One region of the Fusibacter sp. JL298sf-3 genome, then DNA from elsewhere that is predicted to be linked to it. Evidence: riboswitches for the same ligand, from Rfam matches in the RefSeq annotation. Region 1 holds a riboswitch; each other region holds the start of a gene.
The links. A riboswitch is a leader RNA that binds a small molecule or an ion and turns the genes downstream of it on or off. The one in region 1 is predicted to bind cobalamin.
Positions count from the first base shown of each region.

Region 2: linked by a shared signal. The riboswitch ahead of ACR6HW_RS03030 (ABC transporter substrate-binding protein) and the one ahead of ACR6HW_RS14655 (DUF4430 domain-containing protein) in region 1 are both predicted to bind cobalamin.
Region 3: linked by a shared signal. The riboswitch ahead of ACR6HW_RS16000 (cobyric acid synthase) and the one ahead of ACR6HW_RS14655 (DUF4430 domain-containing protein) in region 1 are both predicted to bind cobalamin.
Region 4: linked by a shared signal. The riboswitch ahead of ACR6HW_RS07445 (energy-coupling factor ABC transporter permease) and the one ahead of ACR6HW_RS14655 (DUF4430 domain-containing protein) in region 1 are both predicted to bind cobalamin.

Region 1 is NZ_CM132608.1:3,066,250-3,070,988, forward strand. It holds gene ACR6HW_RS14645 (UbiA family prenyltransferase) at 1-292, shown strand, start outside; gene ACR6HW_RS14650 (methyl-accepting chemotaxis protein) at 346-2,343, shown strand; cobalamin riboswitch at 2,379-2,543, shown strand; gene ACR6HW_RS14655 (DUF4430 domain-containing protein) at 2,774-3,175, shown strand; gene ACR6HW_RS14660 (hypothetical protein) at 3,166-3,666, shown strand; gene ACR6HW_RS14665 (class I SAM-dependent methyltransferase) at 3,690-4,292, opposite strand; gene helD (RNA polymerase recycling motor HelD) at 4,464-4,739, shown strand, end outside.
Region 2 is NZ_CM132608.1:621,970-626,708, reverse strand. It holds gene ACR6HW_RS03040 (nitrogenase component 1) at 1-149, shown strand, start outside; gene ACR6HW_RS03035 (diguanylate cyclase domain-containing protein) at 389-1,534, shown strand; cobalamin riboswitch at 1,569-1,762, shown strand; gene ACR6HW_RS03030 (ABC transporter substrate-binding protein) at 1,935-3,158, shown strand; gene ACR6HW_RS03025 (FecCD family ABC transporter permease) at 3,243-4,271, shown strand; gene ACR6HW_RS03020 (ABC transporter ATP-binding protein) at 4,272-4,739, shown strand, end outside.
Region 3 is NZ_CM132608.1:3,350,849-3,355,587, forward strand. It holds tRNA gene ACR6HW_RS15950 (tRNA-Gly) at 6-80, shown strand; tRNA gene ACR6HW_RS15955 (tRNA-Gly) at 85-158, shown strand; tRNA gene ACR6HW_RS15960 (tRNA-Lys) at 168-243, shown strand; tRNA gene ACR6HW_RS15965 (tRNA-Cys) at 249-323, shown strand; tRNA gene ACR6HW_RS15970 (tRNA-Arg) at 330-406, shown strand; tRNA gene ACR6HW_RS15975 (tRNA-Val) at 423-498, shown strand; tRNA gene ACR6HW_RS15980 (tRNA-Leu) at 507-590, shown strand; tRNA gene ACR6HW_RS15985 (tRNA-Gly) at 598-672, shown strand; gene ACR6HW_RS15990 (phosphotransferase) at 771-1,733, shown strand; gene ACR6HW_RS15995 (peroxiredoxin) at 1,748-2,194, shown strand; cobalamin riboswitch at 2,252-2,429, shown strand; gene ACR6HW_RS16000 (cobyric acid synthase) at 2,597-4,096, shown strand; gene cbiB (adenosylcobinamide-phosphate synthase CbiB) at 4,093-4,739, shown strand, end outside.
Region 4 is NZ_CM132608.1:1,535,760-1,540,498, reverse strand. It holds gene ACR6HW_RS07470 (peptide ABC transporter substrate-binding protein) at 1-3, shown strand, start outside; gene ACR6HW_RS07465 (hypothetical protein) at 173-475, shown strand; gene ACR6HW_RS07460 (energy-coupling factor ABC transporter ATP-binding protein) at 635-1,378, opposite strand; gene ACR6HW_RS07455 (CbiQ family ECF transporter T component) at 1,391-1,987, opposite strand; gene ACR6HW_RS07450 (energy-coupling factor ABC transporter substrate-binding protein) at 1,980-2,249, opposite strand; gene ACR6HW_RS07445 (energy-coupling factor ABC transporter permease) at 2,246-2,935, opposite strand; cobalamin riboswitch at 3,102-3,288, opposite strand; gene ACR6HW_RS07440 (hypothetical protein) at 3,378-4,286, shown strand; gene ACR6HW_RS07435 (helix-turn-helix transcriptional regulator) at 4,302-4,739, shown strand, end outside.

The DNA.
Region 1 (4,739 bases):
ACCGGTGGCCATCGGCCGTCAGGCTGCAGTAAAACTTTATATTGGCAATGTCATAGCGGCTTACGCCGTGGTTTTAATCGGAGTATTGTGTGGGGTTCTTCCGACGGTACTGCTCGGCGTTTTTGTTTTGACGCCGATTGTCTACAGGCAGACCGAGCGCTTTGTAAAAGCACCTGTAAAGGGAAAAACCTTTGTTTTGGCGGTTAAAAATTTCGTTATGACAGCAACAGTTGTAAATATACTACTTTTTGTAGGGGTACTGGTGAATGAATGGATCGAACTCGGGGTATAAAAGCGAATATTACGATTTTTTAATGAGGCGCTTTTATAGCGAGGAGGGTTTGTATGAATGAGATTAAAGTTAAGAGAAGTATTAGAAAACTGGTCATTTCAATTTTTGTAGCAGTTATTCTAATCGTACAAATTTTAGTGGGGGGGCTCACTTATTGGCGGGTATCCGGTATTATTAAGAGCGACCAATTAAAAGCCACACAGGATGTGGGCGATCAGATAGCCATGTCTATGGAAAGCTATTTGTCGGGCTATCAGGGCATTGTCGAAGCGCTTTCTAAACAGGCGTTGCTGGCGGATCCGGCGATAAACGAACGCGCTATTTTAGAAGTCCTCGACAGTTATGCGTCGAGCAACGACGGCATTTTCTCCATCTATATGGGAACGACAGCCGGCAAGATGTTGGTGAAACCGGACGACGACCTCGGAAGCGACTACGATCCGCGGACGCGCGACTGGTACACACTGGCCAAAGACAGCGGTAAATTTGTCTGGACAGACGCTTATTTCGACGACACGGTAAACGCCATGATGATTACAGCGTGTGCACCGGTGTACAACGCACAGGGAAAATTCGCAGGCGTTATCGCCGCTGATTTATTGCTCGACACTCTAAACGATCAGACCAAAGATTTGAGAATCGGCGAAAAAGGTTATCCGATTACCGTGGATGCCAACAACATTATTATGACCCATGTAAACCCGTCAAAAATCGGCGAAGAGATGGATTCTGAAGTCATTAAAGCCGCTTTGGTTGAAGGCCGCATGGAGACCTTAGACTACACCAATACAGAAGATGGTGAAAAGCACAAAAAACTGGCTTCGTTCTCACCGATTGAAAGCGTGGGCTGGACTGTTGTTTCAAGCTTCTATTACGACGAAATTCAAGCGGATTTAAACACCATTATTACAAACATCGCCTTGGCGTCATTGCTCGGCTTTGTCATTGCCGTGATACTGGTCTTCTTGTTTACAAAGAGCTTTAACGATAACATCAAGCGACTTGTCGAAGCGATGAAAACCGCTCGTACCGGAGACCTCAGTGTTCATTCGGATATTCAATCCAAAGACGAGATCGGCGTGTTGAGCAAGTTCTTTGATGAAACCATCTCAGACCTTGGGAAGTTGGTAAACAATGTTCAGCAAGTGTCCGGACAATTGACGACGTCGTCGCAAAGCCTTGCAGCTACAAGTGAAGAAGTAAGTGCTTCTGCAGACGAAGTGGCGAAGACTGTTGAAGACATCGCCAAAGGGGCACAAGATCAAGCACAAGATGCCGAGCAGAGTACTTTGGTGGCGCGTGCACTCTCAGAGAAGTTCGTCAGACTCAACGAGTTCACAGACGAGATGCTGCTTTCTGCTAAGAGCACAACAGAGGCGTATGAAGGCGGTCTTAAATCCGTCGGCGACCTCAGCGATAAGAACAGAGAATCGATGGACGCCAACAAGGCCATTGAAACTGTTATTTTACAACTTAACGATCGCACACAGGAAATCGGCGGTATTTTGGATTCCATTTCGGCGATTTCAGTTCAAACCAACCTCTTGGCACTTAACGCCTCTATTGAAGCGGCGCGCGCCGGAGAGCACGGCAGAGGCTTTGCAGTTGTCGCTGAGGAAATCAGAAAGCTGGCTGAAGAGTCTGCCAATGCAGCAGAGCAGGTTAAAGAAATCGTCCTCAACATCCAACAAGACGGTGCTGAGTCGGTGAGCAGTATGACGACGCTCAAGACGATCTCAGAAAATCAAAACAGCGCGGTGAACGACGTTATCGGCGCCTTTGAAACCATTAAGTCGGCGTTCCAAAAAATCACGCGCAACATCGATGAAATCGGTCAGTCTGTATCGGAAGTTAACGAAGACAAGGAGCGCATCGTCAGCAGTATTGAGAACATCTCAGCTGTTTCAGAAGAAACGGCTGCCGCTTCAGAAGAGGTAACCGCTTCTATGGATCAGCAGACCTTTGCCGTGGAGGAAGTGGCGAAGTCCGCACAAGACCTCAACCAAATTTCTGTCCACCTCAATGAAGAAATCAGCAAGTTCAAAATCTAGTTGCAATTGGCTTTTAAATTCATTATAATGAGTAAGAACAACAGAACGTCAACAGGTGTCGCAAGACTTAATAGGGAATCGCTTAGCGAGCTGTCCCAGCAACCGTATGGCCGACGAACGCCACATACCACTGCGCAAGCGGGAAGGGTGGTCAGAGGATGAAGCCTAGCCGGTAGACCTGCCGTTGATGAACGATAGAAGTCTCCTGGGAAGTGGGATGGAAATGAAGCTGATACAGCCCGTTTTCCCTTTGGAGAACGGGCTTTTTACGCGTGAGAAGGCGCTCTTGAGACAAAGCGATTTTTAGAAAGGTTGCCGAGTAAAGCTCGGTGGTGAGAATCGACTTAAAACCTCGAGACGACGTCGGATGTTGTTGAAAAAAAAACAGACGTTCTCAGTGCGAGAGCGGATAATTACTAAGGAGGCTATAATGAAAAACAAACTGGTCATTGCACTGGTTGTGGTATTGGTTGCAGTAGGCGCACTTTTTGCCTACAATCAATTCTTCGGTGCAGAAACACAAGAGGGCTCAAAAGCCGTTACAGTTGAAGTGGTTATCCCGTCGGAAAACATCGATGAAAAAATGACACTTCACACCGATGCAGAATACTTATACGATTTGCTCGAAGAGAAGAAAGAAACACTCGGGACTGTATTTGACGAACAAGATTTTGGACCGATGCTCATCGGTATGAAAGGGTATGTGGCAACGCAAGAAAAGAAAGAGTTTTACCACATTTCCATCAATGGAGAACCCGCTATGGTCGGCGTAAAAGACATTCCGGTACTCGACGGCGACGTCTATCGGTTTGAGATTCAAAATTGGGAATAAAAACGAGAGATTTAACCCTCATAGCCATTTTATCCGCGGCGCTAACCGCGGGTAAGATGGCCTTATTTAGCATTCCAAACGTGGAAATTGTCACGTTTTTGCTCATTGTGTACACCGTTGTTTTTGGCAAGACGCGGACACTGCTTGCAGCGTTTGTGTTTGTAACCACCGAGGTGTTGTTGTGGGGGTTTGGGACTTGGATAATCGGCTATTACTTTATATGGCCGTTGCTGATTGTGATGGCGAGTTTGTTGTCGAGGGTTACGCGAAATGAATACGCCTATGCAGGGCTCTCGGCAGTATTTGGTTTCACATTTGGCTTGATGTTTGCTATCTTTGAGTCGTTTTTTTACGGCGCCGCCTACGGCTTTACGTATTGGATCAGCGGCTTGCCGTTTGATATCGTACACGGCGTGTCAAATTTTCTCATTGCGCTGTTTTTATTTAAACCCGTTGTGAGAACTGTTGAAAAAGTAAAACCGCATATGTAAAGAAAAACTCTAAACGCGTTGGTTTAGAGTTTTTTGCATTCTGCGAGCATTAAAAAATACCGTTTTTCAGGTAAAGGCTGTTCAATGGTGTCGCCAACTTGATGGTACATAGTCACCTGGTCGAAAATTTCGAGGCGCTCTAAAAATTCGGCCTCAGTGTATTGGTGAACGTGGTAGGGACAAGTGCACGGCTGGCCGACGCCTCTGCCAAATGGCGTCGAAATAAACAGCGTACCGCCGGGAACCAAGAGGTCGTAGAGCGTCTGAAGAAACTGCCTGTCGCCGTGAAAGTGCTCGATGGTTTCAAAGCTGATGATGACGTCAAAAGTGCCGAGCTTTGACGGCAGTGTTTTGTCCAGTGCGTCCCCTACGAGAAATTGGCGGTTTTCTCCCCCGTAGTGTTCAGTTGCGTAAGCGACAGTTGCCGCGTCGATGTCGACGCCGACGTAGCCGGTTACTTGGAGGTTGTGGATGTGGTCTGCGCCGTAGCCTGAGCCGCAGGCGATGTCTAAGACACGGCCCTTACAGTGAGACTTGACGAAGTCGTAGCGCGCTTGATGCTCAATGAGCATGCCGTTGGTCGGGCGCATATTTTTAGGGTACACCCGTTCCTCAAAACGTTTCATAATAGGTCCTTTCGTTACATAGTGATTAAGATTATATCAAAAAAGGCGCTTTCTTTAAATGCCCAATTGAAACCAAGGCGTTAAATGTGGTAAAATAATTTTCCACGAATTTCACCAGTGTCGACTTAAACGCGCGGAAATCCAAGCGATTTCCCTATGAGAAAAGAGGCAATGATGACTGAACGAAAACACCCAGAATTCGAGTCAGAGGAAGCGCGGCTCTCCTTTACAAGAGACTATATGCGCATGACCATTCACGCCACTGAGCAGTACAAAGCGCTCTACGGGCGGAACGTCAAAGAGGCCATGGCCGATCTCGATGTCCTGGACGGTTCGCAAAGCTACATCAGCATTATGTTAAACACGCGTTATATGGAGATGGCGGAAAAAAACTATTTGAGTTTGACGCGTTCCTATGACAAACCTTATTTTGCACGGATTGATTTT
Region 2 (4,739 bases), 1.4 Mb from region 1:
GTGAGAACACCTTTAGGGGGCGTATAACCGCTAAGACTTTTTTGCCCCTGACTCGGGATACGCACTCTGAAACCATCAACCGCTACACCCCGCCCTATGTAGGCATACGCGGTGCACATTTTTTAATAGACCAATTGGTGGGGGCGTAGCCCTCAGATTGAAAGAGAACCCTCGCGACGAATAGGCCCGCCGCGGGGGTTTTGCACGTTAAAAGATTCTAGGTGTCAGATTGCCGATTTCCGTTTGAGAGTGTTTCAAGGAAAAGCGCGCTTATAACGAAGTCGCGTCATTCTTTGTCCTAATTTGAGAGACGCTATTGACGAATGCCGCTCTGTCGTTTTTAATAAAGAGGTGGGATAATGACATTGAATTCAAAAAAGGTGGTCGGATGGTAAAACTGGATTATTTAACTTTAGGTGTGGTGATTTCTTTAGTGGGGACAATTGCCGCTGTTGTCATGTTGATTACATGGCGCATCAATAGGGAACAAAGCGGCCTGGGCATGTGGGCACTGGGAGCTATTGTCGGGGCCATTGGCTTTTTTATACTGTACTTCAAGCCCGTACTGGGAAGTTACGCGGTGTTTTTGAACAATGTGGCATCGCTGCTATCGCCTCTGCTGATTTTGGAAGGCGTTTTGCAGTACAAAGACGTGGGCAACAGGCGCAGGCGGCGTTGGTTTTTTGCCGTTGTCACCGTTGTAATTGTCTGTATCGCCTATTTTAATCGCGACAACGCAACGCGACGATTCTTAATGCACGATGCCCTTGCCATCGGTATATTTACAACGTCTATTGTGGCTTTGCTGTTCAAGACGGGCCGCGAACACCTCAAAGTCTACGCGCTCTCAATTGTTTCTTTTGCGTTTATAACGGCGGGGTTTGTCATTCGATGGGTGCTGGCTTTCAGAGGGGTATTCGAGAGGCGTGAGGGGCATCCCTACATGGGTATCGTATTTATGATGATTATCTTTTGGATTGTCGGATGGACCTATGGCCTGATTGTAGTCGTGAATTACGACGCCAAAAGGCGAATTGAAAAAATGGCGACGACAGATGCGTTAACGGGTTTAATGAATAGGACGCGGCTGTATGAACAAATTGGCGATAAGCTGTCTGAAGCAGATGCGAGGGGCGCGCAGTTAGGGGTGTTTTTGCTGGATATCAATGGCTTTAAGCAGCTGAACGATACTTTTGGACACGCCTTTGGCGACGCCGTTTTGGTTCGGATTGCCGAGGTGTTAAAGGCTTTTGTAAACGAAAGCGAGTTGGCCATACGTTTGGGAGGCGATGAGTTTTTGCTCTTTGTCGATTTGACGAAGAGGGCGACTGGTGCAGAGGCGATGGCACAAGCTGTTCGAAAGGCGGCCGAAACGCCTTATGAGCTCCAAGCGAGATGCGTACAGTTGCGCGTCAGCATCGGATCGGCGGTTTATAACGGAGGCGCTGTCGACGTCGACAAGCTCATCGCCGCGGCAGATCAATCGATGTATGTGCTTAAGACGCCAGAACGCCTTTTGTCAGAAGTGATTTAATAAAAATAATTGGGGAACGGTTGACAAAAGATAAACAAAAGCGTACAATCAGCATGAACTGAATCGTCAGTCGAAATATTGGAATCATGTGAAATCCATGAGCGGTACGGCCACTGTAAAGCAGAGTCTTTCTTCGCGCATAAATAGGCGTTCACCACTGGGAAACTGGGAAGGGGAAGATAGATGATGAAGCTGAGTCAGGATACTTATTTCGACGGTGTCGTCTCCGTGTAAGACAAATTGGCTTTGTTGATAACCGTCAATGCTTTTTTGGCATTGGCGGTTTTTGTGTGTTTACAATCGGTAGTTGTCATACCTCGCCCCTTTTGCGGAACGACCTTTTTAATGGGACTATAGAGCCAAACGCTTTATATAGATTATTTTAAAGGAGAAGATTAAGATGAAGAAACAATGGCTATTGACAGGTGTTACAGTTCTTTGCCTATTGGGCATAACGGGCTGTAGCACAGAAGTTGCAGAGAATGAAGAACTCAGTGGGCCGGTGGTAGAAAAAGACATACCGGAAGACGAGGCGGTGGAGCTGTCAGCAGGAGAAGTGATTCTGGAAGCGCCGCCGACGGTTGACGGGCTCGAATATGAAAAAAGTTTGGATCTCGAGTACGCTCAGTCGTTTACACTGGATTATTTTAAAGGGGGGTACGGCCTCGCCACTATAGGGGGGAGAGATCGATACTTGCTGGTTCCCGAAGGGCAGACGGCACCGGCGGGGCTCGATGCCGACATAGCGGTTATTCAAAAACCGCTCAAGGGCTTTTATATTGCAACAACGCCGGCGATGTCGCTCGTAAATGCTTTGGGACGCCTTGACGCAGTTTCATTTTGCGGGACAGAGGCGGACAAATGGTCCATAAAGGCCATTCGTGAAGCCGTGGCGGCTGGTTCCATACAGTACGCCGGCAAATACAAAGAGCCGGACTACGAGATGCTCGTAGCAGCGGGAACCAACCTCGCCATTCAGTCGGCAATGATTGAGAGTGTGCCGGAGGTCGTCAACAAGTTCGATGAGCTCGGGATACCGGTGCTTATTGACAGGGGCAGTGAAGAATCGCATCCACTTGGAAAAGTCGAATGGGTTAAGTTTTATGCGGCGTTGACTGATACCGACATGTCTGTGGCAAACGCACTGTTCGATGCTCAAAAAGAGGTTGTAGAGACCCTTTCTGCAGGTGAAAAAATCGATAAGTCCGTCGCCATCTTCTTTATCACTTCTAAGGGGAAACTCTATGTGCGAAACGACGACGATTATGTAACAAAGATGGTAGAACTCGCAGGGGGCACGTACATTTTTGACGCACTGGAAAACTCGGGAACCAACTCGACAACTATGGAAATGGAAGCGTTTTATGCAGCTGCAAAAGACGCCGATTACATTTTGTATATGTACAGCACAGGGGGCAAGCCGGAAATGCTTGCAGACCTCGTTGAAAAAAATGCGCTCATTGAAGATTTTGCCGCTGTAAAAAGTGGTAACGTGTGGGCGACATGTCCGGAATTCTTCCAAATCAACGACAGATTGGGCAACATGATTGGCGATTTGCATACGATGCTGACTTCTGATGAATCGACCCCGGACCGACTGGACTACGTGTTTAAGCTCAAGTAAGGTGAAAAAGTGCGGTGTTCCACCGCACTTTAACTTTTTGTACAGCAAGTGTTGATAACAGCGACGTAGAGTTAGGGGGATCGTATGAAAACAGGCACTTATACGCGGTATGCAGTGGTTGTCGGCGGTATTATGCTGTTGCTGCTGTTGGCTGTGGTTGCCAATATCAATTGGGGAAGCGTCGATTTATCCCCAGTTGAAATTCTGAGAACATTGACGATGCAACGGTCGATGATGGACGATGTGTCGTATAACATCGTGTGGAAGATTCGTCTGCCACGGGTTCTGATGGCGGCGGTTTTAGGCGGCGCCCTGTCGCTGTCGGGTTTTTTACTGCAAACTTTTTTCAGAAACCCTATTGCAGGGCCATTTGTGCTCGGCATCTCTTCCGGTGCGAAGATGATGGTGGCACTGATGATGATTGTCTGGATTCGATATTTCGGCTCAGTAGGTCTTTTTCTAATGGTGGCTGCAGCGTTTGCAGGCGCTTTGCTCGCCACGGCCTTTGTCCTTTTAATGTCGAAGAAGATTAAGCAAATTGCCATGTTGTTGGTGGCGGGGATAATGGTGGGCTATATCTGTTCTGCGGTGACGAACTTTGTGGTGGCCTTTGCAAACGAGTATCAGATTACCAATTTGTACACATGGTCTATGGGGAGTTTTTCAGGGGCTTCATGGCCTGAGCTCAAATTGGCGTCACTCATTGTGTTTGCCGTTTTCGCCGTGGTTTTCCTACTGTCGAAACCCATCGGCGCCTATCAATTGGGCGAGGCGTATGCATTGAGTATGGGGGTGGACATCAAGCGGTTTAGGGTGGTACTAGTGGTGCTGTCGAGTCTATTGTCTGCAACGGTGACGGCCTTTGCCGGGCCTATTTCTTTTGTGGGCATTGCCGTGCCCCATATGGTGAAAATGCTTCTGAAAACGACGAAGCCCCTCGTGGTAATCCCCGTGTGTTTTTTAGGTGGGGCGACGTTTACGATGATTTGCGATCTCATTGCTAGGACGGCGTTTTCGCCGACAGAGCTGAGTATCAGTACAGTTACGGCGATTTTTGGGGCACCGGTGGTAATTTCACTGATGTTAAAACGGCAACAGAGGGGAGGCGTTTAGATGTTTTACGAAGTAGCGGGATTAGCCGTCGGCTACGATGGCGAGGCGTTAATTGAAGACATTGCTTTCGATTTAAAACGCGGCGAGATTTTGACGCTTATCGGGCCTAATGGCGCGGGAAAATCGACGATTCTCAAGAGTTTGACCAAACATTTGTCACCGATAAAAGGCACTGTAACCATTGAGGGGTGTGGCGTGGAATCTCTTTCCTTAAAAGAACTTTCAAAGCGACAAGCGGTGGTGCTGACAGAAAAGCTCAAACTGGAGATGATGACTTGTTGGGAACTCGTGTCTACAGGGCGCTACCCGTATACGGGACAGCTTGGGTTTTTAAAGGCCGAAGATGTGGCGCAAGTCGAGACCGCGCTTTTAAAGGTCGATGCATTGGCTTTGGCGCATAGGGACTTCAATACGTTGAGCGATGGTCAAAAACAGCGTATTTTACTGGCACGTGCTATTTGTCAGGCA
Region 3 (4,739 bases), 280 kb from region 1:
ATTATGCGGAAGTGGCTCAGTGGTAGAGCATCGCCTTGCCAAGGCGAGGGTCGCGAGTTCGAATCTCGTCTTCCGCTCCAATGCGCGGGTGTAGCTCAATGGTAGAGCTCCGGCCTTCCAAGCCGGCCATGAGAGTTCGATTCTCTTCACCCGCTCCAGCGCACAATGGTCCATTAGCTCAGTCGGTAGAGCACCTGACTTTTAATCAGGGTGTCCCGCGTTCGAGTCGCGGATGGATCACCAAGCACGGCGGCGTGGCCAAGTGGTAAGGCACAGGTCTGCAAAACCTCTATTCACCAGTTCGAATCTGGTCGCCGCCTCCAATACGTGCACCCTTAGCTCAATCGGATAGAGTGTCTGACTACGAATCAGAAGGTTAGGGGTTCGACTCCCTTAGGGTGCACCATTTTTTATTTTTCAGCGGGAGTATAGCTCAGCTGGGAGAGCATCTGCCTTACAAGCAGGAGGTCATAGGTTCGATCCCTATTACTCCCACCAACAAAATAGCGGGTATGGCGGAATTGGCAGACGCGCTAGACTTAGGATCTAGTGACTGGTTCGTGGGGGTTCAAGTCCCTCTACCCGCACCAAAATTACGCGGAAGTGGCTCAGTGGTAGAGCATCGCCTTGCCAAGGCGAGGGTCGCGAGTTCGAATCTCGTCTTCCGCTCCAGTAAACACACATGAAAATGTGTGTTTTTTTTATTTACACCTAGACGCCCTTTAAAGAGATAAGCTATAATGAAGAAAACGGTGGGGAAGGAGGACATCATGAATTACGATTTTGCATTTGTAATTGACGACATCTTCACCAAGCGCAATTTTGGTTCTGTAAAGGCAATATTGCCATGTGGCAATCACGATTTAAAGCGGAACATGGTCTATAAGGTACATACGTCAGGCGGTCAGTATGTGATTAAGTTTTTCTATAAGCCAGGCAAGTGTATGCGAGAACTCAATGCACTTTCATACTATCAGCCTCCGGAGTTAAGTATTTTGGCCAATGGCGTGACAGCCGATCATACCGAATGGATTATATACAACCATATAGAAGGGGAACTCCTCGACCGAAAGCTTAAACAGCTGAAGGACGACGAGATGAAGTGTATTTTTAATGGGATTGGCTATGAGATGGGACGCCTGCATCAAGCGCACGCGTTCGATTACTTCGGAGATTGGGACTCGGCCAAGAAAAGTCCGATTAAAGCGTATGTTCCCTTTATGAAAATGGAGGTTGAACGCATCGTTACCAATATAAATGCGCAGACATTACCTGGAATCGAGATACTGAGAGACAGTATACGCGTCTTAAAATCGGAAATGAAGCATATAGAGCCTATTGGCCATGGCCGTTTGTGTCATCGTGATTTGGACGGGCGGAACATATTAATTGACCAAAGAAATGGTGTATATGTTTTTAAAACATTTTTAGATTTTGAAAAATGTGTCGTCGATAATTGTTATAATGATGTTATAGGTCTTTTTAGAAAATATTTTTTAGATTATCCTTATTTGTTAAAACCTTTTTTTAATGGGTATAAAGAGACCGGTATGTTAACATCAGATTTTTATAAGTCCTTTCGGTTTTTGCTTTACAAAAATGGCTTGCACATTTGCAGCTGGACGTATTCGTACTCGAAAAGCTATTACCATGAAGGCCTTGATTTTCTTAAGAAGTTGCTTGAAAAAGATCGAACAGGCAGCGTATACGGTGAGTTAGATGAAATCTATTAAGGAGGGTTATTGCCATGATGTATGAAGGCGCGCTAAAGTGTACAAACGATGCGGTTGATTCGTTTGAGGCATTGAGAAATCAGAAATTTATTCTTTACGCGTATCCAAAGGACAACACGTCGGGGTGTACGTTTGAAGCGTTGGCATTTGCAGAGCACTATGATGCTTTTAAGGCGTTGGGTTATGAAGTCATCGGTGTCAGCAAAGATACTTTAGGCACCCATAAGAATTTTATTAAAAAGCACAATCTCCCATTTTCTTTAATCAGCGATGTGGAACGCGAGCTCTTAGCGCACTTTGACTTGGTAGTCGAAAAGAAAATGTATGGTAAACCGGTGAAAGGGACTCAACGCTCTACATTTGTGTTTCACGAGGGCCTCGAACTCGTAAAAGCCTTTAGAGAAGTGGACCCCAAGACACATGTTCCCGAAGTGCTGGCTTTTGTTCAAAATTTGGGGTAGTGTGTCGCCCTCTTTTAGACCTATTGACAAGAGCGTGTGAAATGTCTATAATAAAAAAGAATTGAATACGATTAAGGTGCTTAGCAAAGCTAAGAGGGAAATAGGTTAAAGTCCTATGCAGCCCCCGCTACTGTAAATAGTGATGAAATTCTAGAACCACTGAGCGCAAGCTTGGGAAGGGTGAAGAGTAAGATGAGCTATGAGCCAGGAAACCTGCCTTAATTGAAATCAGCAACTTCGGTGGGAAGTCTTGTGAACATGCTTATGAGCAATCATATTCAGGCACATGTCTTTTGGCATGTGCTTTTTTAGTTCACTTTATTAGGAAGTCATAGAGCGGTGATGCTGCTCAAAAGGCTCAAGTGAGTTGCGTGGTGAGAGAAAGAGTGGTATAGGGGAAATATGTCTAAAAAAATTATGTTTCAAGGTACGGGGTCATCTGTCGGTAAGAGCATCTTAGTGACAGCCGTTTGCAGAATACTAAACAATCGAGGACAGAAGGTTGCACCGTTTAAATCTCAAAATATGGCGCTTAACTCTTTTGTGACAAAAGAGGGGCTCGAAATGGGACGCGCTCAAGTCGTCCAAGCGGAAGCCGCCCGCATTGAACCCGATGTCCGAATGAACCCAATTTTGTTAAAGCCCACTAGCGATGTGGGCAGCCAAGTTATTTTACACGGTAGAGTGAAGGACAATATGCGTGCAAGTGCTTATTTTTCTATAAAAAATGAGTTGGCGCCTGAAGTTGTCAAGGCGTTTAAGTCTTTGGAAGAATCGTATGAAACCATTGTTATTGAAGGTGCCGGCTCGCCTGCGGAAATTAATCTCCGCTCGAGAGACATTGTCAATATGGGACTTGCCGAAATGGTAGACACCGATGTCATCCTCGTCGGCGACGTCGATAGAGGGGGCGTGTTCGCCGCCCTTTACGGGACGTATGCCTTGCTAAGTGACTCTGAGCAAAAACGTGTTAAGGGCTTTGTTATCAACAAGTTCAGAGGCGATGTCTCTCTGCTTATGCCGGGGGTTGAAATGCTTGAAGAGAAAATCGGCATCCCGTGTCTAGGGGTCATTCCCTATATACAAAATATCAACATCGACGATGAAGACAGCGTCGCGTCGAGACTCACCGATAGACAGTACGAAGGGGTTAAAATCGGCGTCGTCAGATTGCCTTACATGTCTAACTTTTCGGATTTTAACTGTTTCGATTTCCACCAAGACGTATCGCTAAACTACGTGACGGCAACAGACGATTTGCTCGACTACGATTTACTCGTTATTCCCGGGAGCAAGAACACACTTGTGGATATGAAGCATTTGGTTGACTCCGGTATGGCGCAGGCCATTTACAGAGCGCATCGCAAGAAGATACCGATTATCGGCATTTGTGGTGGCTATCAAATACTTGGGAAAAAGCTACACGACCCCTTTGCTGTGGAATCTGGCTTAAAGACGATTAACGGCCTTGGTTTGCTCGATGTCGAGACGACGATGTACGAGGAGAAGAGAACGGTACAGTCTACGACAACACTCACTAATGATTTCCTCGGGATGGGGCTTGTAGAGGCCTCTGTGAAGGGCTATGAAATTCATATGGGCAAAACAAAGGCGCTCTCTGAAGAAGCGGTTCCGTTTCTTTTAAATGCAGAAGGCGAAGTCGATGGGCATGTCGATGCAGAAGGCATGGTTGTGGGCACTTATCTCCACGGTATCTTTGACAACGATGCCTTTAGGAACGCTTTAATTAAGAAATTACGAGGCAGCGGTGCAGCCGACGAGTCACTGAGCTTTGAAGAAATGAAAGTTCAAGCTTATGACAGACTCGTCGAGATTGTACAACCTCATTTAGATATGCAGAAGCTGGATAGCATTCTGAACGAATCGAGACAGACGCCATGATACAAATTTTGTTTGGCATCGGTTTGGATTCATTAATAGGTGATCCTCCTAATTGGCCGCATCCAGTTAGGTTTATCGGTTGGGCTATAAAGCAACTTGAAAAAGTTGTCCGCAGAGGTTTTAAAAATCTTTACGTGGGCGGTTTTTTCCTTTTGGTGCTGACGTGGGGCGTGACACTTGCGCCCCTTGTCGCACTAAAAGCTATAGCCCCTCCCTTTTTTTATTTTATCGTACAGCTGTATTTGGCATACAGTCTGCTGGCAACCAAGTGTTTAGCAGACGAAGGCATGAAAGTGCAACGCGTGTTACAATCAGGTGATTTGGCTGCTTCTAGAAAAGCCCTTTCATGGCTTGTAGGGCGGGATACCACATCGCTGACAGAAAGTGAAGTCACTGCAGGTGCTGTTGAAACGGTAGCGGAAAATACAATTGACGGCACATTGGCGCCGCTTTTTTATATGGTGGTTGGGGCCGTTTTCGGGGACCCGATACTCCCGCTCATCCTCTACAAAGCAACCAATACGTTAGATTCTATGGTGGGGTATATTCAACCACCTTATAAAGAAATTGGGTACTGCTCCGCAAAGATGGACGACCTGCTCAACTATGTGCCGGCGCGGCTGGGGGCTGTTTTGATGCTCTT
Region 4 (4,739 bases), 1.5 Mb from region 1:
TAGTGTTTTCAACTGTCCCTTCCTAAAAGAACTGCTCCACCTTCTTTGGGGAAGGGACAGTTTCTGTTTATGAACAATTTATCGAAATTAAATGAATTTTCTAACGGAAACTTGATTAATCATCATCAAATTGGCTATAATATGAATATAACATACGATAGGGGGTGGTTTGATGAACGTATACAATCCAAGTTCAAGTTTATCCAATATGTGGCGTGCGTACAACAACATGCCGAGTAAAACCACTGCACTAGACCGAATCGTAGAAAAAGAAAAAGCAGCGAGAGAAGCGACTCTCAACCGAGCGATAGCAGAATCAAAGAGTAAAGACCATATAAAATCAAAAATAGTAGAGCCCGGATTTTTTAAAAGATTTGACCAAGCAAAGGCCCAACGTGCAGCGAATACTAAGGAAACCTTGCAGGCGTTTAAACGGTTCCAAGGCAAGGGCATGAAATTTGATCGATATGCTTGATGGCCATGAGTTTTTTTCAAAATTAACTAAGCATGAAAAATGACTAGTACAAGTCTCAACGAGTTGTCCTAGTCATTTTTATATGCTTTTTTTCAATTTGGCGACGCAAGTGACAAACATAGCCTTCAGACGGCGGTGCGCAATCGCTATATGACTTTTTCAACACCTTCTTAGGGAAACCCTCAATGGCAGCTCCAATCGGCATTTTTCCAGGAGTTCGGCATCGGTCATTATGGTCTCTTTGTCACCATGCCCCACCATTTCACCGCGGTGCATGACATAGACGTAGTCGCAAACGTCGTAAATCAAATCCATGTTGTGGCTGGACAATATGATTTTTTTCTCTTGGGCGGTCAATTGACGCATGAGGGCAATCATATCTCTGCGCATTTGAGGGTCCAGGCCTGTTTCCGGTTCATCCATTAAGAGCACATCGCAGGACAGGGCGAGAACCCCTGCGATGGCAATGCGCTTTTTCTGGCCGAAACTCAAGTACTGAATCGGACGCTCTTTCAGATGAAGGCCGTCGACGGCTCTTAGAGCGTTATCTGTAATGTCTGCCACAGTCTTTGCATCGTACCCTAGGTTCCGTGGGCCCATGGACACATCTTGAACGACATCGTTGTAGAAGAGTTGGCGCTCAGGGTCTTGAAAGACGAGGTTGATGGCGCGCCTCAATTGCTTGAGGGCAGCTTTCGAGTAGGTGAGGGGCGAACCGTTAAAATAAAGAGCGCCCGATTGAGGCTTCAACAGGCCGAGCAGGCATTTGAAAAAAGTGGATTTTCCGGCGCCGTTGGCGCCGATAACGCCTATGATATGGCCATTGCTTAAATCAAAATCGACCTTTTGAATGCCGATTGTACCATCGGGGTATTGAAGGGAGAGCCCTTCGCATTTAATCATATAAACCTCTTTCTATTGAAATCCTCTCAAAGACATGGCGTCTTCTAAATCGTTAAATCGTGCAAAAACGCGTAAAAACAAAGTCCCCAGTGTCAGACTCAGTGTTTGAAACACATTTTTAGCTGAAAAAAATCCGAAGCGCATCTGTTGTGCAGTTATCATGTCCGCGGCCTCTTCAATGAAGATAAAGATGAACCGGTAGCAGAGCTCATAGAGTTCTATAAACGCGTCTGGCAGATGCAGTTTTTTTAGAAACTGAGTGAAGTGGTGCATAGGCATTGTGAGGCTGATACTCAGCAGAATCATCAAAGCGCTAAGAGAGCGAACAAAAGTTATGAGTGTTTCTTCTAGCCCTATTTGAAAAAAGATGATTACACAGGAAAAGAACACAAAACTCATAGGGAAGAGCACGAGGAGGGCAAGCTGTTTAAAGGTGATGCGCGTTAACCCTAAAATCAGAAAAGAGGCGCTTAAAATAAGCGCCCCGTAGAGCCATAAATTTTCTATGCTGAGACTTAAGACGAGCAGTGCCAAGTTGGCGCCAATGCGCAAGTTTGGGTAGACGTTCTTGCCCTTGCTCTGGTTGGCGAGGGCATCGATTCTAAGCATGCTTTTTCCCTTTTAGTGTGCCGAGGTAAAAGGCAATGGTCGACGACCCCGCTACGGCAAACAGCGTAAAGAGCAAGCTTTCGATTTCGCCACTTGGCGGTTCCCAAAGCGGTTCAAACCACGGCTCGTAATTTGGGTCGATGGTGGTAATCATTTCTTCCGCTTGACCGTCTGACCCTTCAAAGGCACCACCGGAATTGATCAATAGCGGCGTGGCGATTAAAATGACAAACAAGATCAGTAATAAGCCGTTTTTCTTCATGAGCGTCCTCCTTCGAGCACAGGGAATTGTTTAGAGTCGGCAATTAAGTTGAATACGACAATGGTAAGTAAGCCCTCGGCAACGGCAACAGGCAGTTGTGTCAACATAAAGACGCCCATAAACTTACCGGCTGCGGCGATAAAGCTGTCACCGGGGAACGCGGCGCCAAGTTGAAAACTGGTGACGAGATACGTCGCCAAATTGCCCACAACAGCGGCGATAAAGATGTTGATCTTTTGTCCGACGCCCATTTTCTTTAAGAGTTTGTAGAGACCGAAGGAAACAAACGGTCCGACAACAGCCATACTGACGGCGTTAGCGCCTAAAGTGGTAATGCCGCCGTGGGCAATTAAAAGTGCCTGCATTAAAAGGACGACAGTACCGATGGCCACCATTGGCAGTGGTCCGAGCAAAATGGCACCGAGCCCCATCCCCGTCGGATGTGAGCAACTGCCGACAACTGATGGGATTTTTAAAGATGAGAGCGTAAATGCAAAAGCAGCCATCAGTGCAAATAAGAGTTTGTTGGATGCGTTGGCGCTAAATTGTTTTTTCATGGCGGCGATGCTCATGATAAAAAACGGTGCAAAAATGGCGTACCAAATCAGTGTCCAAAACTGTGGTAAAAAGCCTTCTGCAATGTGCATAGCGGTGCTGCTGCCGAGCAGCGTGTTCAGTGACGACATAAAATCCTCCTTATACTTCAATCGACTTCGCCAGAGGGGACAGTTTTATGACCGGCAAAAAGCATTGCCGAATAAACAACCGCGTTGTTTAAACAAAAAAACACATCCACAAGGGATGTGTTCATACATTCAAAATGACTGTACCCGTAAACCTCCCTCCGAAGCTACATGTTCTAACGTTACGGCAGGTCTCCTGGCTCGGAAATCATCCTACTTTCTCGCCTTCCCGATGCTGTGCATCAGTGGCCGTGAGAGTTCGTACTTCCTTACAGTAGCGGGGGCTGCTGAGGACTTTCACCTCATTCCCTTTTAACTTGTCGATTTAAGACAAGACCGGTAACTAAATATATGATGACATATTGTTAACAACATGTCAACTATTTTGAGCAGATCTGTGATAAGATAAAAGCAGTGTTAACGAAATTCGGGGGGATAAATAACGATGTTTTTTTTAATTTTAGCAACGATGTGTAGCGCCGCCATAGCGCTGATTTTCAAGTTTACTGAAAGTCGGGAGACAAACCGCTACGCCATTACCAGTGCCAACTACTTCTTTGCCAGCGCGGTGAGTCTGGCCATGGTCTTACAGCAAAAACTGTATGCCTTTGAGGTTTCAGGGGACGGACTTGTTACGGCGTTCACAAGTGCAGTGCGCGGTGACGAGGTAATGGGCGCCGCCGGAAGTTTTTACTTTGCCTTAGCTTTCGGCGGGGTGAGCGGCATCTTTTTCTTCTTGTCGTTTGTCTTTTACCAACGCTGTGTTAAGCAGTATGGCGCGGGGCTCTCGGGAACATTTGCGAAAATGGGCATTTTAGTGCCGATGGTACTTTCACTGGTGTTGTGGAAGGAACTTCCCACGACACTTCAATGGTTCGGCATCGCACTGTCGTTGATGGCAATTGTCGTGGTCAATGTGTCAAAAAATAAGGCACGGCGATTTAATTGGCAAGCGGGTCTGCTGTTGCTGTTCACCTTTGGGGGCCTAGCGGAGTTCTCCACAAAGGTGTTTCAAAAATACGCTTTAACGGCCTATAAAGACGTCTTTTTATGCGCTGTCTTCTTTGTCGCCTTTGTTATCAGTGCCCTGTATTGCTATGCGACGAAGAAAAAGGTTGTGATGAGAGACATTCTGCTGGGCTTTTGTGTCGGACTGCCCAACTTGTTTTCATCATACTTTTTAATTTTAGCACTTGAATCGGTGAAGACATCGGTGGCGTTTCCGCTTTACAGCGCCGGGAGTATTGTATTGATTACCCTTGGCAGCCGCCTGCTCTTTGGAGAAGCGGTACCGACAAAAAACAAATGGGCCATTGGCCTAACTGTGGTGGCATTGGCTCTATTAAACGCTTAGAAAGGGGTGTGCACGATGAAGCTCTATCGTCTTATGGGGATTTTGCTCATGCTGGAAAATTACAATAAAATGACGGCTAAGCAGCTGGCTGAACACTTTGAAGTGTCCGTGCGCACCATTTACAGAGACCTCGATGCTTTGTCTATTGCCGGCTACGATATTGTAACCGAGTCCGGCACAGGCGGCGGCATATGGCTACAGAACAAAGGGGTTAAAGTCAACAGCTTGGAATCCGATGAAATGCAAAAACTGGTTCAGATGCTCGCTCTGGAGAGAAGTGAAGACGAAAACTTGGCCTTGCGGTTCAGGGCGCAGCTTCCTGAATCGGCGAAACAGGCTTTCGACAAGCTTTCAAGTCGAATTTTGCGCGACGAAAAAGACTGGTATGGGCGCGCACAGGTGACAAAAGGGCATTTAAAGTGTCTTCAAGAGGCCATCGTGGCGCAGAATAAA